DNA from 3 places in the Kitasatospora sp. NPDC057198 genome. Region 3 is predicted to be linked to each of the others. Evidence: predicted binding sites of a transcription regulator. Region 3 holds the regulator's gene; each other region holds the start of a gene.
What was found. The regulator HrcA, encoded in region 3, represses chaperone genes, less so after heat shock. The targets are predictions, from matches to a motif close to TTNGCACTCNGNNNNNCNGAGTGCNAA.
Positions count from the first base shown of each region.

Region 1 (7,412 bases), on a different contig from region 3:
GCTCAACCGGATCCAGGAGCAGGGCTTCTCCGTCGCCCGCCTCGACGACTACGTGGCAGGGCCCACCGGCTGACCCAGCATCATCACCGGGCCGGCCGCGGTGCGGGCCACGATCACCGTCACCGCGTTCGGCCCGGCCGGCTTCAACTGCCGCCGCAGCTCCTCCGGGACGACCGACGCCCCGCGCTTCTTGATCACCACGGTGCCGATCCGGCGCTCCTTCACCAGCGCCTTCAACCGCTTCACCTGGAACGGCAGCACGTCGGTCAGCTCGTACGCCTGCGCGTACGGCGTCGGCCGCAGCTCGTCCGAGGTGACGTAGGCGATCATCGGGTCGATCAGCCGCCCGCGCACCGTCGCCACCACCTCCGCCACCATCCGGCCGCGGATCACCGCGCCGTCCGGCTCGTACAGGTAGCGCCCCACCGGGCCCACCGGCGGGGGCGGCAGCGCGCCGCCGGACAGCGAGTGCGGGCCCGGCAGCAGCGTCGCCCGGTACGGCTCGGCGGCGGCCGTGCCGAACCACAGCACCGCCTCCTTCACCTCGCCCCGGTCCGACACCCACTCCGCCTCGGCGCCCTCCGGCACCAGCTCGTGCGGGATGCCCGGCGCCACCTTCAGCGCGCCGAACCGGGCGCCGCGGGCCGCCTGCACCGCCCAGGACAGCGGCGGCGAGTACGCCTCGGGGTCGAACACCCGGCCGCGCGAGGTGCGCCGCGCCGGGTCGGTGAACACCGCGTCGAAGCCCGCGGTGTCCACGTCCGCGACGTCCGCCCGGCGGACCTCCACCAGGTCGGCCACGCCCAGCGCCGCCGCGTTCGCCCGCGCCACCTCGCAGGTCAGCTCGTCCCGGTCGACCGCCAGCACCGCGATCCCGGCCCGGGCCAGCGCGACCGCGTCCCCGCCGATCCCGCAGCACAGGTCGGCCAGCCGCCGCACCCCCAGCGCCGCGAACCGGCCCGCCCGCCACTCGGCCACCGAACGGCGGGTGGCCTGCTCCACCCCGTGCTGGGTGAAGTACATCGCGGCGGCGTCCGCCCCGAACTTCGCCTCCGCCCGCTGCCGCAGCCGGGCCTGCTCGAACGCCGCCCGCACCAGCTCCGCCGGGTACTCCCGCCGCAGCCTGGTCGCCAGCGCCAGCTCCCCGGCCGCCGTGAAACCCCGCAACTCGGCCAGCAGCGCCTGCCCCTGCTCGGTCAGCAGCGCCCGGAACGACTCGATCTCCACCGGGCCATTGTCGCCGCTTCCGGTCAGGGCCGGAGCACCCCGAGCCCCACCGCGGTCAGCACCGGGCCCGCCAGCCCGAGCGCGAGCGGTGCGATCCGGTAGCCCCGGCGGGCGGTGGCCACCAGCGCCGCCAGCGGCACCCCGAGCCCCACCGCGGCCAGCACGCCGCACAGCACCAGCGCCCCGCCCGCGCCGCCCCCGCGCTCCGACGCCGCGGCCTGGGCGAACACCGCCCCCATCGCCGCGTACACCGCCAGGCACAGCAGCGGCACCTCCAGTGCCACCAGGCCCGCCGAGAACAGTGCGTCCCGCCCCGTGGACGGTCGGATCTTCGCCATGGGCCCACCCTGGCAGGGCGGTTCGCGCGCCGCCTGAGTAGCGGTACCCGTCCGCGCCCGGGGCGGTGCTCAGTTCCGGAGCAGCGGCGCGAACGTCGCCAGGAGGGTCACCGGCGTGCCCGCCAGCAGCACGAACGGCGCGATCCGCAGCCCCTGGCGGCGCGTCACCAGCGCGCCGGCCACCGGCAGGCACAGGCCCGTCAGCAGGGCCGAGGCGGTGAGCGCCAGCGCCAGCAGCCCCAGCACCTGCCCCACCGCGCCGAAGCTCTCGGGGCAGTCGGTCGCCCACGCGTAGCTGAACTCCGTCGCGTACAGCAGGTGCGGCAGCGTGATCAGCAGCGGCACCCCGGCCGCCAGCAGTTGCAGCGTCCGCACCGCGTCGCGGTCGGCCGGGCGTCGGATCGTCGTCATGGGCCCATGCTGGCCGGGCCGCCGGTGCGCCGCCTGAGTACCGGCACTCATCCCCGCCCGGCGCCGGTACCCGTTCCGGGGGAGCGGAGCGGGAAACCCGACACGACGTCGTTGGCACTCTGGTTGACTGAGTGCTAACGGCGTCCTAAGGTCGTCTCTGGCACTCCCCCCAGGGAGAGTGCTAACGCGATGAAGCGTGTCCGACCCCCGCGACGGCGGCCGCGCAGACTTCGCCACCTACCTGTTAGACAACCCCGTAATCTCCGAAGGGGAGCTCGGACGTGACCACCAGCAGCAAGGTTGCCATCAAGCCGCTCGAGGACCGCATCGTGGTCCAGCCGCTCGACGCCGAGACCACCACCGCCTCCGGCCTGGTGATCCCGGACACCGCCAAGGAGAAGCCCCAGGAGGGCGTCGTCCTGGCCGTCGGCCCGGGCCGCTTCGAGGACGGCCAGCGTCTGCCGCTCGACGTCGCCGTCGGTGACATCGTCCTGTACTCGAAGTACGGCGGCACCGAGGTGAAGTACCAGGGCGAGGAGTACCTCGTCCTCTCGGCCCGCGACGTCCTCGCGATCATCGAGAAGTAAGACGTCCGCGCAGTAAGACGTCCCAGCCCCGCCCCGGAACCGTGTCAGCACTGACAGGGGCCCGGGGCGCGGTTGTTGCTCCACGCACGCAGACCTACCCCTGAGGAAACGGGACCATGGCGAAGACCCTGCAGTTCGACGAGGACGCCCGCCGCTCGCTGGAGCGCGGTGTCAACAAGCTGGCCGACACCGTCAAGGTGACCATCGGCCCCAAGGGCCGCAACGTCGTCATCGACAAGAAGTTCGGCGCCCCCACCATCACCAACGACGGTGTGACCATCGCCCGCGAGGTCGAGCTCGACGACCCGTACGAGAACCTCGGCGCGCAGCTGGTCAAGGAGGTCGCCACCAAGACCAACGACGTCGCGGGCGACGGCACCACCACCGCCACCGTGCTCGCCCAGGCCCTGGTCAACGAGGGCCTGCGCAACGTCGCCGCCGGCGCCGGCCCGGCCGCCCTGAAGAAGGGCATCGACAAGGCCGTCGCCGCCGTCTCCGAGCACCTGCTCTCGGTGGCCCGCGAGATCGAGGGCAAGGACGACATCGCCGCCGTCGCCTCCCTCTCCGCCCAGGACACCCAGGTCGGCGAGCTGATCGCCGAGGCGATCGACAAGGTCGGCAAGGACGGTGTGATCACCGTCGAGGAGTCCAACACCTTCGGCGTCGAGCTCGAGTTCACCGAGGGCATGCAGTTCGACAAGGGCTACCTGTCGCCGTACTTCGTCACCGACGCGGAGCGCCAGGAAGCCGTCCTGGAGGACCCGTACGTCCTGATCAACCAGGGCAAGATCTCCTCCATCCAGGAGCTCCTGCCGCTGCTGGAGAAGGTCCTGCAGGCCGGCGGCTCCCGCCCGCTGCTGATCATCGCCGAGGACGTCGACGGCGAGGCCCTCTCCACCCTGGTGGTCAACAAGATCCGCGGCACCTTCAACGCGGTCGCGGTCAAGGCCCCCGGCTTCGGCGACCGCCGCAAGGCCATCCTCGGCGACATCGCCACCCTCACCGGCGGCCAGGTCGTCTCCGAGGAGGTCGGCCTCAAGCTCGACCAGGTCGGCCTGGACGTGCTCGGCACCGCCCGCCGGATCACCGTCACCAAGGACGAGACCATCGTCGTCGACGGCGCCGGCGACTCCTCCGAGGTCGCCGGCCGGGTCGCCCAGATCAAGGCCGAGATCGCCAACACCGACTCCGACTGGGACCGCGAGAAGCTCCAGGAGCGCCTCGCCAAGCTGGCCGGCGGCGTCTGCGTGATCAAGGTCGGCGCGGCCACCGAGGTCGAGCTCAAGGAGCGCAAGCACCGCCTGGAGGACGCCATCTCGGCGACCCGCGCCGCGGTCGAGGAGGGCATCGTCGCCGGCGGCGGCGCCTCGCTCGTCCACGCCGCGAAGGTCCTGGCGGACGGCCTCGGCCTGTCCGGCGACGAGGCCACCGGTGTCGCCGTCGTCCGCAAGGCGCTCGCCGAGCCGCTGCGCTGGATCGCCCAGAACGCCGGCCTCGAGGGCTACGTCATCACCTCCAAGGTCGCCGAGCTGGACGCCGGCCAGGGCTACAACGCCGCCACCGGCGAGTACGGCGACCTGGTCAAGGCCGGCGTCATCGACCCGGTCAAGGTCACCCGCTCCGCCCTGGAGAACGCCGCCTCCATCGCCTCCCTGCTGCTCACCACCGAGACCCTCGTGGTGGAGAAGAAGGAAGAGGAGGAGGCCGCGGGCCACGGCCACTCGCACGGCGGCCACGGCCACAGCCACTGAAGCGCTAGCCGCTAGCCGCTGGGACGGCGAAGGCGAGAGCAGGGGCGCGAGGAACTGCGCGACCGGCCCGTACCCCCGTGGTGCGGGCCCGGACCGCCGGGACCTCGCGCCCTTTCGCGTGCGCGGGGCGTCCGGCGGGTTCCGTACAGTTGACCGCGTGATCGAAGCCCGCCACCTCCGCGTCCTGCACGCCGTCGCCCGGACCGGGTCGTTCTCCGCCGCGGCGCGCGAGCTGGGGTGCACGCAGCCCGCGGTCAGCCAGCAGATGAAGGCGCTGGAGAAGGCGGTGGACACCCCGCTGGTGGTGCGGGCGGGGCGGGAGATGCAGTTGAGCGAGGCCGGGCGGGTGCTGCTGCGGCACGCGGACGGGATCCTCGCGGGGCTGTCGGCGGCGGAGGAGGAGGTCGCGGCGATCGCCGGGCTGCGGGCCGGGCGGGTGCGGCTGGTCTCGTTCCCGACGGCGAGCTCGACGCTGGTGCCGCGGTCGGTGGCGCAGGTGCGGGCGGCGCACCCGGGGGTGCGGGTCTCGCTGGTGGAGGCGGAGCCGGCGCAGGCGCTGGCGATGCTGCGCGGCGGGGAGTGCGAGGTGGCGCTGGCGTTCCGCTACCCGGACTCGCAGGGCGGGCTGAGCCTGCCGTCCCCGCACGCGACGCTGCGCGAGGCGCGGGCCGAGGCGGCGCTGGAGGCGGCGGCGACGGCGGCCGCGAACGACTGGTCGGAGCTGGTGGTGCGCCCGCTGCTGGACGACCCGCTGGTGGGCCTCGTCCCGGCGGGGCACCCGCTGGCGGAGCGGGGCGAGGACGCGCCGGTGGACCTGTCCGAGCTGGCGGGGGAGCAGTGGATCGCGGGCTGTCCGCAGTGCCGGGGGCACCTGGTGGAGCTGTGCGCGGACGCGGGCTTCGCGCCGGCGATCGAGTTCGCCACGGACGACTACCCGGCGGTGGTGGGCCTGGTCGGCGCGGGCCTGGGGGTGGCGGTGCTGCCGGGGCTGGCGCTGGAGTCGGTGCGGCACCCGGGGGTGGCGGCGGTGCCGGTGCGGGTGGCCTCGGGGGAGCCGGCCCGGCGGGAGGTGGTGGCGCTGACCCTGCCGGACCTGGAGGGGGTCGCGGCGGTGGCGCTGATGCTGGACCAGCTCGCGGCGGCGGCGGCCGCCCGCTGAGCCGCTGGGCGCGGCGCCGGCCTGGGACGGGCGGGCGGCGCTGCGGCGCGGTCCGCTGCGGCGGGGACGGCCGCGGCGGGGCGGGCGGTCAGCGCCGGATGGTCTGCGGCATCGCCAGCGGGACCTCGGCCAGGCGGTTGCGGGAGCGGCCGAGCAGTTCCTCGCGCTCGTCCTCCGTCATGCCGCCCCAGACCCCGTAGGGCTCGCGGACGGCCAGGGCGTGGGCCGCGCACTGGGTGCGGACCGGGCAGCGCATGCAGACCTCTTTGGCGCTCGTCTCGCGGGAGGTCCGGGCCGCGCCGCGCTCGCCCTCGGGGTGGAAGAACAGCGAGCTGTCGACGCCGCGGCAGGCGGCGGAGAGCTGCCAGTCCCAGAGGTCTGCGTTGGGGCCGGGGAGGCGGGAGAAATCTGCCATGGTTCGTTCCCTTCATGGCTCGGGACCTGGCGGCTCGGTCGCGGTCACTGCGGCGAGGCTGCACGGGGCCGGTACGGACACCTGGAAATATGACTTACGCCAGCTACACGGACAAGTCACCCACACACCGACGAATCAGTCAATGACCTGACAGAAGCTATAAAAACGGACAAAAGAGGCAATAGGTTTGAACCCGAATGCTCCGTCGATCGGGTGTCCGGCCGGGCGTGAGCGGCCCGCGGAGGGCGTGCGCGGCGCGGAGACCGCGTGCGAGCTGCACAAAAGTGCGGCGCGTGCACCGCGAGGTGGCTCTTGTGTGATGGGTCGGCCACGTACAGTGGTGGAGATGGACGTGAAGCCGTAACTCATTCGAGTGACGGTCGTTGGATGTACGGAGGCGGTCAGAGGGCGCAGGACATCGGGAACGGTCGCGCAGCGAGGCGATCGGAACGGGTCCGTCCCGGGGCCGTGTCGGAGAGGTTCGTACCAGCCAGGAGGCTCAACGTGACGCGGATCAGCTGCGGAGGACGGTCATGACATCCGTACTCGTCTGCGACGATTCCCCGCTCGCCCGGGAGGCGCTTCGCCGTGCGGTGGCGACCGTGCCCGGCGTCGACCGGGTGACCACTGCGACGAACGGTGAGGAGGTCCTCCGCCGCTGGGTGGCCGACCGTTCCGATCTCGTTCTGATGGACGTCCGGATGCCCGGCCTCGGCGGGGTGGAGACGGTCCGCCGGCTGCTGTCGGCCGACCCGGGCGCCCGGATCATCATGCTCACCGTCGCCGAGGACCTGGACGGGGTGGCCCTCGCGGTCGCCGCCGGGGCCCGCGGCTACCTGCACAAGGACGCCTCGCGCGCCGAGCTGCGGGCCACCGTCACCCAGGCGCTGGCCGATCCGACCTGGCGCCTGGCGCCGCGCCGGCTGCGCAGCCCGGACATGGGCGCCGCGCCCACCCTGACGGCCCGTGAGATCCAGGTGCTGGAGGGGATGAGCCACGGCCGTTCCAACGCCGAGATCGGCCGCGAGCTGTTCCTGTCCGAGGACACCGTGAAGACGCACGCCAGGCGGCTGTTCAAGAAGTTGGGCGCCTCGGACCGCGCGCACGCGGTGGCGCTGGGCTTCCGTTGGGGCCTGGTCCGCTGAGCGGGCGCGCGAACTGCGCTCGCTCGGACGTGTGACGTTGTGGTCCCGAGGCTGCACCATGGAGTAGTGGAGCACCTCGGGGACCAGCGGACAGGCAGGGGAGGCGGCACGGTGCACGCGGCGACGGATAACGTTCCGATGCACAAGTCCGGACGCGGTGCCGCGTTTTCCGGCCCGACCAGGCACCATGGACCGATGCGTGACGACGAGGAGGCCGCCGGGCCCGACCCGGTGCAGCCCGCCCCCGGGGGTGCGGCTGCCGATCCGTCGTCGGCACCGGAGGGCGCGGTGACCGGATCCGACGATCCGTCGGGAGCGGTGGTCCGCCCGCCCGTCCTCGGCGCGGGGACGTCGCCGGAGGTGGCCGAACTGGTCGCGG
Region 1 is NZ_JBHUWH010000028.1:23,111-30,522, forward strand. It holds gene ACFUEL_RS05790 (polysaccharide deacetylase family protein) at 1-73, shown strand, start outside; gene ACFUEL_RS05795 (methyltransferase domain-containing protein) at 49-1,227, opposite strand; gene ACFUEL_RS05800 (hypothetical protein) at 1,251-1,565, opposite strand; gene ACFUEL_RS05805 (hypothetical protein) at 1,635-1,976, opposite strand; gene groES (co-chaperone GroES) at 2,258-2,563, shown strand; gene groL (chaperonin GroEL) at 2,680-4,314, shown strand; gene ACFUEL_RS05820 (LysR family transcriptional regulator) at 4,472-5,473, shown strand; gene ACFUEL_RS05825 (WhiB family transcriptional regulator) at 5,562-5,888, opposite strand; gene ACFUEL_RS05830 (response regulator transcription factor) at 6,422-7,033, shown strand; gene shbA (RNA polymerase sigma factor ShbA) at 7,229-7,412, shown strand, end outside.
Region 1: groES (co-chaperone GroES) is a predicted target of HrcA. The motif match lies at 2,088-2,114, and genes of this name have one in related genera.

Region 2 (7,412 bases), on a different contig from region 3:
CCTACGCCCGCGACCTGCTCGCCCGCTGGGCCGAGCCGCAGCGCCGCTACCACACCACCGCCCACCTGGAAGCCGTCCTCGACCGCGTCGACGAACTCGCCGCCCACGCCGACGTCCCCGACGCCGTCCGGCTCGCCGCCTGGTTCCACGACGCCGTCTACCGCCCCGACCGCTCCGAGAACGAGGAGCGCAGCGCCGCCCTCGCCTGCCGCGCCCTGCGCGAGGCCGGCCTGCCCGAACCCCTGGTCCACGAGGTCGACCGCCTGGTCCGACTCACCACCACCCACCACCCCGCCCCCGGCGACCGCAACGGCGAAGTCCTCTGCGACGCCGACCTCGCCGTCCTCGGCGGCCCGCGCGAGGCGTACGACGCCTACGCCGCCGCGATCCGCGACGAGTACTCCTTCGTCCCGCCGGACGCCTTCCGCGCGGGCCGCGCCACCGTCCTGCGCCAACTCCTCGCCCTGCCCTCGCTCTACCGCACCCCCGAGGCCCACGCCCGCTACGACACCCGGGCCCGCGCGAACATGCACCGCGAACTGGCCGCCCTGGAAGGCTGACCACCCGCCCGACGGGCGATCACCCGCCCGCTGTGCTCGACTTGAATGCCGGGACACCAGCGATCGAGGAGGCCCGCCATGGCCTACCCTTCCCCCCACGCGGATACCGAACGGCAGGCGGGCGGGCCTCCGCGCTTCGACGCCGCCGGGGCGTGCCTGGTGGCGACGGCCGTGCTCGGCGCGGTGAGCCTGTTCCTCGGATTCACCAGCGTCATCGACGGCTGGTACGGCAACCAGTCCGTCTCCTACTACGACAGCCGCGGCGCCTACGCCTGGCTCCCCGCCCTGCTGTTCCTCGGCGGCCTGGCCGCCGTCCGGGCGCTGTTCCCGCACCACCGCAGCGACCGCAGCTGGCCGCTGCTGTTCACCGCGGCGGCCGTCGTCCCGTTCCTGCTCTCCCTGATCGCCTCCGACCACCCCAGCGGCCTGGCCACCGGCGAGATCCTCTACCTGGTGTTCGGGCTGCTCCAACTGCTGGCCGCCGCCGCGGCCGCGCTGCTCGGCATGGGCCGGATCACCTTCACCGCCCACCCCGGGCCCGCGGCACCCGCGGCACCCACGGCACCCGCGCCGCCCACAGCCCCCACGACACCCGAGAAGACCGACGGGGACGGCTGAACTCCGCTACCCCGCCCGCACCTTGCGCACCCGCAGCCCCGCCGCCGTCAGCCGGGCCACCAGCTCCCTGCTGCCGACCGGCACCGCGCCCAGCGCGATCGCCTTCTCGTACCAGGCCGCCGGAATGTCGAGGGGGGCACCTCCCAGCCCCCCTAGGGGCTGGGGGAGGTCGCGGTCGAACCCCCTGGCGGGAGCACCCAGCTCCGCCGCGAAGGCGTGCAGCTCCGCCGGCGACACGTCACTGACCAGGTGCGACCACCACTTGCCGTGCCCCGGCCAGTTCGGGGGGTCGATCAGGATCACGCGAGCCCGCCGACCGGCGCGACCACGACCCCGCGCTTGCCGCACACCCAGTGCGGGTCCGGCCCCAGCTCCGGCTCGACCCCCAGCGCGTGCGGGTCGTCCTCCTCCTCCGCGCAGGCGGTGCACAGCGGCCAGCGCCCGTACGACTCCAGCAGCGCGTCCTGGACGTCCTGGGCCACCAGCCCGAGCACGAACTCGCACCCGGCGGGCCACTGTTCGAGCCACCAGCGGCGGTGGGTGACGGCGTCCTCCACCAATGAGACGATCGCCGCGTCGGCGACGTCCCGGGCGGTGAGGTCGGCGAGGATCAGCGCCCGCGCACTGTGCAGGGCGGCTTCGATGTCGGAACTGGCCATCCGCCCATTGTCCCGCACCCGGCTACGGCAGCGGGAAGCCCGTGGTGTCCAGGGTGGTCCCGAACGGCTCCGGCAGCTCGACCGGCTTCCCGAACGGCACCCGCACGCTCTGCCCGTAGGCCCCGTCGGACGGCTCCGAGTAGAGCGTCACCGTCGGCCCCGGCCGGTCGAAACGGTCGATCAGCAGGTACAGCGGGACGGGCGCGTGCGCATAGCCCCGGAGCTTCTTCGTCCGGTCCTGCCGGGCCGTGCTGCGCGAGGTGATCTCGACCGCCAGCAGGACGTCCGACGCGTCCCTCTGCCCTTCCGCCGAGGACGCCGCCACCGCCAGCGTCGGAACGTACAGCTCCCCCAGCAGCGGGAGACCCACGCTCGGCCACCGGTGGAGGTACGCCTCGCCCGGCAGCCGCCGCGCCAGTGCCTCGTGCACCGCCCCGGCAAGGAGAAAGTGCCTCGCATCGGGCGGCGGCGCCAGGAGGACCATCTCGTCCATGATCTCGGCGCGCCAGCCCTCGGGGACGTCGAGCGTCCACCGTGCGTCCAGCAGGTAGTCCCAGTCGTGATCGCGCTCCGTCACCGTTCCTCCCGCCGCTCACGGTACGGACCTGCGCCGACGTTCCGACCCACTGCGGGTGCGACGTCCCACGAAGGGGTGACCCCGGCGAGAACGCCGCGAGGGCGGCCTCCCGAAGGAGACCGCCCTCACGGCGTGAGACTGACCGATCCGGGCCGGTGGAGACCGGCGGGCGGATCAGAAGTCCATGTCACCGCCCGGCATGCCGCCGCCGGCGGCCGCGGCGGCCTTCTCCGGCTTGTCGGCGATGACGGCCTCGGTGGTGAGGAACAGCGCCGCGATGGAGGCGGCGTTCTGCAGGGCGGAGCGGGTGACCTTGGCCGGGTCGATGATGCCGGAGGCGACCAGGTCGACGTACTCGTTGGTCGCGGCGTTCAGGCCGTGGCCGGCGGGCAGGTTGCGGACCTTCTCGACCACGACGCCGCCCTCGAGGCCGGCGTTGGTCGCGATCTGCTTGATCGGGGCCTCCAGGGCCACGCGGACGATGTTGGCACCGGTGGCCTCGTCGCCCTCCAGCTCCAGCTTGTCGAACGCGACACCGGCCTGCAGCAGGGCGACGCCGCCACCGGCGACGATGCCCTCCTCGACGGCGGCCTTGGCGTTGCGCACCGCGTCCTCGATGCGGTGCTTGCGCTCCTTGAGCTCGACCTCGGTGGCCGCGCCGGCCTTGATGACGGCCACGCCGCCGGCCAGCTTGGCGAGGCGCTCCTGGAGCTTCTCGCGGTCGTAGTCCGAGTCGGAGTTCTCGATCTCGGCGCGGATCTGGTTGACCCGGCCGGCGACCTGGTCGCTGTCGCCGCCGCCGTCGACGATGGTGGTCTCGTCCTTGGTGATGACGACCTTGCGGGCGGTGCCCAGCAGGTCGACGCCGGCGTTCTCGAGCTTGAGGCCGACCTCCTCGGAGATCACGGTGCCGCCGGTCAGGATGGCGATGTCGCCGAGCATGGCCTTGCGGCGGTCGCCGAAGCCCGGGGCCTTGACGGCGACGGACTTGAAGGTGCCGCGGATCTTGTTCACGACCAGGGTCGACAGGGCCTCGCCCTCGACGTCCTCGGCGATGATGACGAGCGGCTTGCCGCTCTGCATGACCTTCTCCAGCAGCGGGAGGAGATCCTTGACCGAGGAGATCTTGGAGTTGGCGATGAGGATGTACGGGTCCTCGAAGCTCGCCTCCATGCGCTCCAGGTCGGTGGCGAAGTAGGCGGAGATGTAGCCCTTGTCGAAGCGCATGCCCTCGGTGAGCTCGAGCTCCAGGCCGAAGGTGTTGCTCTCCTCGACGGTGATGACGCCTTCCTTGCCGACCTTGTCCATGGCCTCGGCGATGAGCTCGCCGATCTGGGTGTCGGCGGCCGAGATGGAGGCGGTGGAGGCGATCTGCTCCTTGGTCTCCACGTCCTTGGCCTGGGCCAGCAGCTGGTCGGAGACGGCGGCGACGGCCTTCTCGATGCCGCGCTTGAGGGCCATCGGGTTGGCGCCGGCGGCGACGTTGCGCAGACCCTCGCGGACGAGCGCCTGGGCGAGCACGGTGGCGGTGGTGGTGCCGTCACCCGCGACGTCGTCGGTCTTCTTGGCGACCTCCTTGACCAGCTCGGCGCCGATCTTCTCGTACGGGTCCTCGAGCTCGATCTCCTTGGCGATGGAGACACCGTCGTTGGTGATCGTGGGGGCGCCCCACTTCTTCTCCAGGACGACGTTGCGACCCTTGGGGCCGAGCGTGACCTTCACGGCGTCGGCAAGCTGGTTCATGCCACGCTCAAGGCCGCGGCGGGCTTCCTCGTCAAAGGCGATGATCTTGGCCATCAGAAGTGGTCCTCCGGGACACGGTCGACTGCTCGGACCAAGGGGTGCCCGCGACGGACGGCCCAGGAGAGCGGGGGTCCCTTCCCCTACCGCCTCCGGGGCCTCACCGGCCCGGTCCGTTTGTCACTCTCACACTGTGAGTGCTAACGCCAATGATTAGCACTCTCGGGTGGCGAGTGCAAGCCCATTGGGGGTCCGCCGGGCCCCGGCGGGGCGCCCGCGGGGCACCGGGAAACGCCCGGAAAAGCCGACGGGCCCGCCCCGGACGCCGTCGCGTCGGGGGCGGGCCTCGCCCGTGCGCCTGTGCACGGTCGTGCGGTCAGCCGGTGCCTCAGGCGCCGGCGGCGCGGACCATGTCGGCCTGCGGACCCTTCTGACCCTGCGAGATCTCGAACTCGACCCGCTGGCCCTCTTCCAGGGTGCGGTAGCCGTCCATCTGGATCGCGCTGTAGTGGACGAACACGTCCGCTCCACCGTCGACCGCGATGAAGCCGTAGCCCTTCTCGGCGTTGAACCACTTGACGGTGCCCTGAGCCATTCCGAACTCCCCTTGTGCTGTGCTGGCCCTTCAGAGATCCGCGGGACGCGGACCCGGAGGTCTGGAAGGCCGGCCTGGGGACTCCCCCCCGTACGGCGCAGCCTCTGTCGCGGCTGAATGTATCCGGATATGCGCCCTGTGCAACAGGCCCAATTTCCGGGGAAAGTCCGGGCCGGCAAAGGGATATGACGGGGCGAAAGGCGCACCGCCCGACAATTGCCACCGGACATAACGGACGGGATACCGCAAAACGCCGCGACAATTCTGACGGCGGCCTGACAGAACAGGCGGCCGCGAGCGGCGGCGGGCGACGAGCTGTCCGGCGCCTGTCTCGGCGCGCGGGACGGAACGGGGTCCTGCACGGGCGGGGCGCGGTGCGGAAAGCGAGGATTGAACCGGGCCGGGGAGGGGAACGGCCGCAACCGGAACTCTACTCCCCGGCCGCCGGCGGAATTGCGGCACCCCGCCCGGCGGGAAAGCCGCAGGTGTGCGGGGCATTGGGTCCGGGTATGCACGAGGCCGCCGTCCGGCCCGGAAAATTGAATTCCGAACCAAACGGCGGCCGCGGGAATGCGGGGCGGTCAGCAGCCGCCGGCCACCGCCGGAATGATCGACACCGAGGCGCCGTCCTTGATCTCGGTCTCCAGGCCGTCGGCGAAGCGCACGTCGTCGTCGTTCACGTACACGTTGACGAAGCGGCGCAGCTTGCCGGTGTCGTCCAGCAGCCGGGCGGCGATGCCGGTGTGGTTCGCCTCCAGGTCCGCGATGACGGCGGACAGGGTGGCGCCCTCGGCGGTCACCTCGGCGGCGCCGCCGGTGTAGGTGCGCAGGATGGTCGGGATGCGGACGGTGGCGCTCATGCGGGCTCCTCGGGGCGTGGGGTGTCCTACGGCTGGGGGTCAGGCGGTGGCGAGGCCGGCGGCGCGGAAGGACTCCAGCGTCGGGCGGATCACGGCGGCCATGCCGGCGTCGGCGACCGCGTCGAGGGTCTTGAGGCCGTCGCCGGTGTTGATCGCGACGGTCTCCTTGGACGGGTCCAACTGGCCGGTCTCGACCAGCTTCTTCAGCACGCCGACGGTGACGCCGCCCGCGGTCTCGGCAAAGATGCCCTCGGTGCGGGCGAGCAGCTTGATCGCCTCGACCACCTCGGCGTCGGTGACGTCCTCGACCGCGCCGCCGGTGCGGCGGGCGATGTCCAGCACGTACGGGCCGTCGGCCGGGTTTCCGATCGCCAGCGACTTCGCGATGGTGTCCGGCTTGACCGGCTTGATCACGTCGCGGCCGGCCTTGAAGGCGGCGGAGACCGGGGAGCAGCCCTCGGCCTGGGCGCCGAAGATCCGGTACGGCTTGTCCTCGACCAGGCCGAGCTTGATCAGCTCCTGCAGGCCCTTGTCGATCTTGGTGAGCTGGGAGCCGGAGGCGATCGGGATGACGATCTGGTCGGGCAGCCGCCAGCCGAGCTGCTCGCAGATCTCGAACGCCAGGGTCTTGGAGCCCTCGCCGTAGTACGGGCGCAGGTTGACGTTCACGAAGCCCCAGCCCTCGCCGGCCGGGTCGCCGATCAGCTCGGAGCAGAAGCGGTTCACGTCGTCGTAGTTGCCGTCGATGCCGACCAGCTCGCCGCCGTACACCCCGGCCATCACGACCTTGCCCTGCTCCAGGTCGTGCGGGATGAACACGCAGGACTTGAAGCCGGCCCGGGCGGCCGCGGCGCCCACCGCGCCGGCCAGGTTGCCGGTGGAGGAGCAGGAGAGGGTGGTGAACCGGAAGGCGCGGGCGGCCTCGATCGCGCAGGCCACCACCCGGTCCTTGAAGGAGTGGGTCGGGTTGCCCGAGTCGTCCTTGACGTACAGCGGGCCGGTGAAGCCCAGCTCGCGGCCCAGGTTGTCGGCCTTGACCAGCGGGGTCCAGCCCGGGTTCAGGTTCGGCTTGCCGGCCACGTCGGCCGGGACGGGCAGCAGCGGGGCGTAGCGCCAGATCGACGCCGGGCCGGCCTCGATCCGCTTGCGCAGCTCCTCCGCGTCGTAGCCCGCGTAGTCGTAGGCGATCTCCAGCGGGCCGAAGCACTCGAGACAGGCGAAGTCCGGGCCGAGCGGGGAGCGCGCACCGCACTCGCGACAGGACAGCGCGGTCGCGGGACCGAGGTCGACGGCGGTGGATGCGGCGGTGTCAACAGCCATGGTGGCGAGGCCCTTTCTCCTCATCTTCCCCGGATCGCGGTCGCGTCCGGGACGGAATTGGCACCTGTCCCGCCGGGCCTGCTGGCCGCGCGGGAGGGTTGCCGGGACTTCAACGGGCCGTTCCCTCAGTCCCTCTGGATGAGCTCTGTGAAGTTGTGGTCGTACGCTGCGAGCGACCCCCGCGTGCGAAGGCACGGTCGCAATACGAAGACTGTATCCGAAGGCCGGCGCGGACCGGCCCCCGCGTCCGACACCCGAGACGAACCGAGACAGGGAGCGAGACTTGCCGGAGCAGCCCGAGCCCGGGGTACTGCCGGAGGTGGCCGACTGGCTCCGCCGCCGCTCGTGGACGGCCGCCGACCGGCCGCTCGACCTGCTGCTGGCCGCCAAGCGCGCCGCCGGGGCGGCCGGCACCGTCAGCGTGGTGCTGCCCGCCCTGGACGAGGAGTCCACCGTCGGCGAGATCGTCGCCGCGATCCGCAC
Region 2 is NZ_JBHUWH010000003.1:41,971-49,382, forward strand. It holds gene ACFUEL_RS00770 (hypothetical protein) at 1-560, shown strand, start outside; gene ACFUEL_RS00775 (DUF5336 domain-containing protein) at 639-1,178, shown strand; gene ACFUEL_RS00780 (DUF4031 domain-containing protein) at 1,185-1,481, opposite strand; gene ACFUEL_RS00785 (hypothetical protein) at 1,478-1,837, opposite strand; gene ACFUEL_RS00790 (Uma2 family endonuclease) at 1,860-2,414, opposite strand; gene groL (chaperonin GroEL) at 2,589-4,211, opposite strand; gene ACFUEL_RS00800 (cold-shock protein) at 4,543-4,749, opposite strand; gene ACFUEL_RS00805 (MoaD/ThiS family protein) at 5,331-5,609, opposite strand; gene thrC (threonine synthase) at 5,649-6,929, opposite strand; SAM riboswitch class I at 6,947-7,074, opposite strand; gene ACFUEL_RS00815 (glucosyl-3-phosphoglycerate synthase) at 7,213-7,412, shown strand, end outside.
Region 2: groL (chaperonin GroEL) is a predicted target of HrcA. The motif match lies at 4,332-4,358, and genes of this name have one in related genera.

Region 3 (7,412 bases):
AGCCGGGAGAACAGGCCCTGCTGGCCGGGCGCGAACTGCCCGGAGGGACGCTCCTCGCCGCGGAGCATGGCGAGCCGCCGCAGCAGTTCCTCCTGCTCCGGGTCGAGCTTGGTGGGCGTCTGCACCTCGACGTGCACTATCAGGTCGCCCCGGCCGCCGCCGCGCAGGTGGGTGATGCCGCGGCCGTGCAGCGGGATCGACTGGCCGGACTGGGTGCCGGGCCGGATGTCGACCTCCTCCAGGCCGTCGAGGGTCTGCAGCGGCACCTGGGTGCCGAGCGACGCGGCGGTCATCGGGATGGTGACGGTGCAGTGCAGGTCGTCCCCGCGCCGCTGGAAGGTCGGGTGGCTGGTCTCGGCGATCTCGACGTACAGGTCGCCGGCCGGGCCGCCGCCGGGGCCGACCTCGCCCTCGCCGGCCAGCTGGATCCGGGTGCCGTTGTCGACGCCGGCCGGGATCTTGACGGTGAGGGTGCGCCGGGCGCGGACCCGGCCGTCGCCCGCGCACTCGGGGCAGGGGGTGGGGACGACGGTGCCGAAGCCCTGGCACTGCGGGCAGGGGCGGGAGGTCATGACCTGGCCCAGGAAGGACCGGGTGACCTGGGAGACCTCGCCCTTGCCGCGGCACATGTCGCAGGTCTGCGCGGAGGTGCCGGGGGCTGCGCCCTCGCCACTGCAGGTGGTGCAGGTGACGGCGGTGTCGACCTGGAGTTCCTTGGTGGTGCCGAAGGCGGCCTCCTCCAGGGTGATCTCCAGCCGGATCATGGCGTCCTGGCCGCGCCGGGTGCGCGAGCGCGGGCCGCGCTGGCCGGTGGCGGCGCCGAAGAAGGCGTCCATGATGTCGGAGAAGCCGAACCCGGCCGCGCCCGCGCCGAAGCCGCCCCCGCCGCCGCCCGGCGACAGCGGGTCGCCGCCCAGGTCGTAGACCTGACGCTTCTGCGGGTCGGAGAGCACCTCGTAGGCGGCGTTGATCTCCTTGAACCGCTCCTGCGTCTTCGGGTCCGGGTTGACGTCCGGGTGCAGTTCACGGGCGAGGCGCCGGAACGCCTTCTTGATCTCGTCCTGCCCCGCGTCGCGTCGGACGCCGAGTACCGCGTAGTAGTCCGTGGCCACCAAATGCTCCGGTTTGTTCCGCCTCTAGAAGTGCCTGCGACAGCACGCTGCTTGTTGCGCCGTTCCGCTTCCCGCTGCGCCTGCGCCGTTCCGTTACGACTCCGCCAGGATCTGGCCGACGTACCGTGCCACCGCGCGCACCGCCCCCATTGTGCCCGGGTAATCCATCCGGGTCGGACCGATCACTCCCAGCTTTGCCACGCTCTGGTCGCCCGAACCGTAACCGACCGAGACCACGGACGTGGAATTGAGCCCCTCGTACGCGATCTCGTGGCCGATCCGGACCGTCATCGCGGAGTCCGCCGTCTCACCCAGCAGGCGCAACAGCACCACCTGCTCCTCCAGGGCCTCCAGGACCGGGCGGATGGTGAGCGGGAAGTCGTGGCCGAAGCGGGTCAGGTTGGCGGTGCCCGCCAGCATGATCCGCTCCTCGTTCTGTTCGGCCAGCGCCTCGAACAGGACCGCCAGCACGGTGCTGACGGCGGGCCGGTCGGCGGCCTCGAAGCCGGCCGGCAGGTCCTCCAGGACGGTCGGCACCTCGGGCAGCCGGCAGCCGCCCGCCATGCCGTTCAGCCTGGCCCGCAGGTCGCCGAGCAGGGCCTCGCCGACCGGGGCCGGGCAGTCGACCATCCGCTGCTCGACCCGGCCGGTGTTGGTGATCAGCACCAGCATCAGCTTGGTCGGGGTGAGCGACACCAGTTCGATGTGCCGCACGGTGGAGCGGGTCAGCGAGGGGTACTGGACGACCGCGACCTGCCGGGTCAGCTGGGCGAGCAGCCGCACCGTCCGGGCCACCACGTCGTCCAGGTCGACCGCGCCCTCCAGGAAGTGCCGGATCGCCCGGCGCTCCGGGGCGGTCATCGGCTTGACCTCGGCCAGCCGGTCGACGAACAGCCGGTAGCCCTTGTCGGTGGGGATCCGGCCCGCACTGGTGTGCGGCTGGTGGATGTACCCCTCCTCCTCCAGCGCGGACATGTCGTTGCGGACGGTGGCCGGGGAGACGCCCAGGTTGTGCCGCTCCACCAGGGCCTTGGAGCCGACCGGCTCCTCGGTGCCCACGTAGTCCTGGACGATCGCCCGGAGCACCGCGAGCCGCCGCTCGTCGAGCGGCCGGGCGGACGGGCGCGTGTCGATGAGTCGGCCGTCGGGCTTGCCGTCGTCCGGCATGGGCACGCACCTCCGTCGTCGTCCGTTGTTCCGGTGTCCGCTCCGGATTGGCACTCAGCTGGGCAGAGTGCCAGAACCGTACGTGCCAGTGTACGGCCAGGGCCTGACGGCAGGAACGGTGCGCCCGCGTGATCCTCGTCCGAAGAACCCGCGACGCGCCCGGGGCGTGTCCCGTTCCCACCGAATTCCCACCGTTTCGGATGGTGCCCCCGGGCCCGCCCGGTGGCAGCATCGAAGGCGAGCGGGGCAGCCGGGCGAGCGGCCGGGCCCGGCCCGCGCGAGGCAGAGGAGGAGCAGCGATGTCGGCTTCCCAGCACTCCAGGTTCGCCCCCGACCGCGGCCTGACCGGCCGGATGGTCACCACCATGTTCCTGATCGGGCTGCTCTACGTGGGCTTCACCGGTCTGCTGATCGTGCTGCTGCGCGGCGCCTGGCCGCTGGTGGTGCTGATCTCCGGCGGCCTGTTCGTCGCCCAGTTCTGGTTCTCCGACAGGATCACCGAGCGGGCGATGGGCGCCCACCGGGTCACCCCCGAGCAGTACCCGCAGCTGCACGGCGCGGTGGACCGGCTGTGCGCGCTGGCCGACATGCCCAAGCCGCGGGTCGCGGTCGCCGACAACGACATGCCCAACGCCTTCGCCACCGGCCGCAACCCGCAGAACGCGGTGGTCTGCGTGACCACCGGGCTGCTGCGCCGCCTGGAGCCGGAGGAGCTGGAGGGCGTGCTGGCCCACGAGCTGTCGCACGTCGCGCACCGGGACGTCGCGGTGATGACGGTGGCCGGCTTCCTCGGCGTGCTGGCCGGCGCGATGACCAGGATCGCCCTGTACGGCGGCATGATGGGCGGCGGCAACCGCAACAGCAACGACCAGAACGCGGCGATCGCGATGGTGCTGATCCCGCTGGCCTCGATGGTGGTGTACGCGATCAGCTTCCTGCTGACCAGGCTGCTGTCCCGCTACCGCGAGCTGGCCGCCGACCGGGCCGCCGCCCAGCTGACCGGCCGGCCCGCGGCACTGGCCTCGGCACTGACCAAGGTGACCGGGCAGATCGCCGCCATCCCGACCAAGGACCTGCGGCAGGCCCAGCCGTACAACGCCTTCTACTTCGCCCCGGCGCTGAGCGCCCGGGAGACGGCCTCGCAGCTGCTGGCCACCCACCCGTCGCTGGAGCAGCGGCTGGCGCAGCTGCGGAAGGTCTCCGAGGAACTCGGGCACTGAGCCCGCCCCCTCCCCCCGACACGAGGAGCGCTGCACGTGGGATTCCTGGACGCCCTGTTCGGCCGGAGCAAGCCGGTCAAGCCCGACCTCGACCAGCTGTTCGGCGTCCCGTCGGCGGCGCTGACCCTGCGGGCCGCCAAGGGGTTCGAGCCGACCGGCCTCGGCTCGGTGTGCTTCGCCGCGGTCGAGGGCGCGGCGTTCACCGAGGTGCAGCAGCAGGTCCGGGCGCTGCTGGACGCGGACACCGGGCGCGGCGGCGTCCCGGTCGAGGCGTCCCGGGACGCGTACGGGTACTCCTGGCTGCTGGCCCGACACACCCCCGACGAGCTGCCCGACCTGGTCAACGACCTGCACGCGGTCAACAGCGAACTGGAGGCGAACGGCTTCGGGCCGCAACTGCTCTGCTCGCTGGTCGGCTTCCGGGACGGCGAGGGCCGCTCGCTGGCGCTGGTGTACCTGTACAAGCGCGGCACCTTCTACCCGATGTGCAAGGTCGCCGGGCAGGAGAAGCGGAACAACCCGCTGGAGATCGAGGTCTCGAACCTGCTCCGCGACGACCTGCGGATCGAGTCGGACCTGTCGCGCTGGTTCCCGGTCTGGGGCGCGCCGGGCATCGAGGACTGAGCCCCCGCCCCCGCCCGGCCCCCCACCCGGCAGAGGGCACTCACCCGGCGGAGACGCTCACCCGGCGGGGGCGCTCCGGTAGGCGGCCGCGGCCGCGCTGACGGCCCGCAGCAGGTCCGGGGACTCCTGCTCGCTGACCACCTCCTGGACGATCAGCAGCACGTCGTCGCCGGCGGGCAGCACGGCGGTCCGCTCGACCCAGGTGAGGTCGAGGGCGTCGGAGTGATCGGCCCTGCGCAGCAGCAGGCCCTCGCCGAGCGGGCCGCCGTCGAGCGGCTCGGCGGTGACGGTCCGCTCCATCCGGTCGCTCCCGTCGCCCCTGGCGACGGGCCCGGCGCAGCGCAGCGCGGCGGCCCGCAGCTCGGCGACCACCTGGGCGGCCCGGCCTGGCGGGTAGCGGTCCAGCGACTCCTGGCCGAACCAGCCCAGGTCCTCCGCGTCGTCGTCGGCCGGGTAGCGCTGCAGCCCCACCGCGACGTCCTCCAGCGGCGGGGCGTGCCTGGTCACGTAGGCGCTGACCCCGATGTCGTCACAGGAGATCGACGCCAGCGGTTCCGGGCTCGGGTCGGCCGGGCCGCCGGGCGCCCGGGTGGTCGTCGACTCCACCTCGCTGGTGTTCAGCGTGAAGCCGACCGGCAGCCGCAGCTGGGTCAGCAGCCCGTCCCGCAGCACTCGCGGCGCCCGCCCGCCGGTGCTGCCGGCCCCGCCACTGCCCGTTCCCGCCTTCCCACCGCCGCCGACCGTCCCGTCCGTGGCCGTCCCGCTGGTGGCCGCCGCGTCACCGGTGGCCGCCGCGTCACCGGCCTTCCGGGCGGCACCGCTCCCCTCGCCGCCCTCCGAGTAGCCGACGGCCGCGCCCAGCACCACCGCGACGGCCACCACCGCCGTCCACCACCACCGCCGCCGCCCGTACACCCGTTCCCCTCCGCCCGCCGCGTCGCCCGCCGCGACTGCCGGAAAATATCGCACGCCGCCGGCCGGGCGGTGCACCCGGGGTGGTCAGCCGTGATCGACTGGAGCTCCCTCCCCGACCGTGCCCCCTCCGACGCCGAACTGGCCGCCGTCAGCGCGGCGTTGCGCTCACCCGACCCCGTGGAGCGCGACGAGCGCGCCTACCCGCGGCTGGCCGGCTGGGTACCCGGGCTGCCGGAGGAGCGCCGGCCGGCGCTCGGCGACGCGATGGCGGCCCGCTTCACAGATTCCGAGGTCCAGGCCCGGACGTTCGCCCCGCTGGTGCTGGCCGCTGTGGCGCGGGCCGGCACCCTGCGGCCCGACTGGCCGGACGCCTTCGCCCGCTGGTACCCGGCCGAGACCGACCTGCGCGGCCACCACCCCGAGCTCGGCTGGCTGCACGCGGTCGCGCATGGCGCCGACCTGCTCGCCGCGTTCGGGCAGCACCCGGAGGTCGACCCCGAGCCGCTGACCGTGCTCGGCGCGGCCCGGCTGCTCGCCCCGACCGACCACGTCTTCGATGCCATGGAGGACGACCGCCTCGGCCACGCGCTCGCCCTGACCCTGACCCGGTCGGAGCTGACGGAGCGCCAGGAGGTCGGCCGGCTGGACGCGGTGGCCGACGTCTTCGCGGCGGGGCGGCCCGGCCCGGTGCCCGCCGAGGTCTCCAACACCCTGCGCACCCTGCGGGTGGTGCACCTGCCGGCGGTGCGCGGCGTCCGTCCGGCCTGGCGCTCGCCGCAGGTGCGGGCACTGCCGCACGGCGCGGCCGTCGCCGAGCGGATCGCCGGGGTGCTGGCGGTCGCGGCACCGTACGTGGGCTGGACCGGCTGACGGGCCGTCTCCTTCCGTAGACTGCCACCCATGCGGAGCAGGGAGTACGGGCCGGATCTGACCCCGCCGTGGAAGCGGCAGCAGCCCGCCCCGGAGGTGGCGGCGGAGCGGGACCTGGTGGTGGAGGAGGCGGCCACCGGGTTCTGCGGGGCGGTGGTGCGCTGCGAGCGGACGGCCGAGGGGTTCACCGTCACGCTGGAGGACCGCTTCGGCAAGCAGCGGGTGTTCCCGCTGGTACCGCGCGGGTTCCTGCTGGAGGGACGGGCGGTGACGCTGGTGCGGCCCGCCGCGGCGGCTCCGGCCCCGCCGCGCGGCCCGGGGCGGACGGCCTCCGGTTCGGTGGCGGTGCCGGGGGCGCGGGCCCGGGTGGCCCGCGAGTCGCGGATCTACGTCGAGGGCCGGCACGACGCCGAGCTGGTCGAACGGGTCTGGGGCGACGACCTGCGGATCGAGGGCGTGGTGGTGGAGTACCTGGAGGGCGTGGACGACCTGCCCGCCATCGTCGACGCCTTCGCCCCCGGCCCCGGCCGCCGACTGGGCGTGCTGGTCGACCACCTGCTGCCCGGCACCAAGGAGCACCGGATCGCCGAACGGGTGACCGGCGACCACGTGCTGGTCGTCGGCCACCCGTACGTGGACGTCTGGCAGGCCGTCAAACCCTCCGCCCTGGGCATCGCCGGGTGGCCCGAGGTGCCGCGCGGCGAGGTCTGGAAGGAGGGGGTGTGCCGCCGGCTGGGCTGGCCGGTGGACACCCCCGCCGCCTGGAAGCGGATCCTCGCCGCGGTCGACGGCTGGAAGGACCTGGAGCCGGAACTGCTGGGACGGGTCGAGGAGTTGATCGACTTCGTCACCCTGCCCGGCGGGGCGGACGGCTGACGGCGCTCAGTCCCATGACGGTTCGACCAGTTCGGCGTTCCAGCCGCCCGGGCTGCCGGACGGGGTCGGGATCCCGGTGCCGGAGGGGACGGGCGCGGTCGGGATCGGCGTCACCTCCCCGGCCGGGGCGACGCCGGTCGGCGGGGCACCGGTCGGCGAGGGGCTCTGCTGGCGCAGCTGGGTGCCGCGCAGCGCGGGCAGGCAGACGGGCACCGTGTCGGTCACCGTGGCGTTGAAGATCCACTGTCCGCCGTCGTAGGCCCAGAACCGCAGCAGCACCGTCGCGCCGGCCGGGATCTTCGCGGGGTCGATCACCGTCCCGTTGTGCTGGGCGCCGTGGGCGGGCCGGACCGCGTCCGGGGCCAGCGACCGCTGCTCGGGGGCGACCGGACAGTCGTCGGCGGCACCCTGCACGCGCTTGAGCCCGGCCGCCTTCACGCCGTGCGCCTGCAACTCGGCGACCATGTCCGGCAGTCCGGCCGGGTCGCGCAGTTCGAGCAGGAAGGTGCCGTCGGACTCCTCGGTGACCGCGTACGCGGCGTTGCCGCCGTGCTCGCCGCCGAGCACGGCGGGCAGCACCACGGCGGTGGTGACGGCCGCCGCGCCGACCGCGAGGGCGGCGAGCAGC
Region 3 is NZ_JBHUWH010000123.1:153-7,564, forward strand. It holds gene dnaJ (molecular chaperone DnaJ) at 1-1,112, opposite strand, end outside; gene hrcA (heat-inducible transcriptional repressor HrcA) at 1,206-2,279, opposite strand; gene htpX (zinc metalloprotease HtpX) at 2,579-3,499, shown strand; gene ACFUEL_RS16415 (hypothetical protein) at 3,536-4,123, shown strand; gene ACFUEL_RS16420 (hypothetical protein) at 4,181-5,038, opposite strand; gene ACFUEL_RS16425 (DUF2785 domain-containing protein) at 5,129-5,908, shown strand; gene ACFUEL_RS16430 (DUF3097 domain-containing protein) at 5,939-6,784, shown strand; gene ACFUEL_RS16435 (hypothetical protein) at 6,791-7,412, opposite strand, start outside.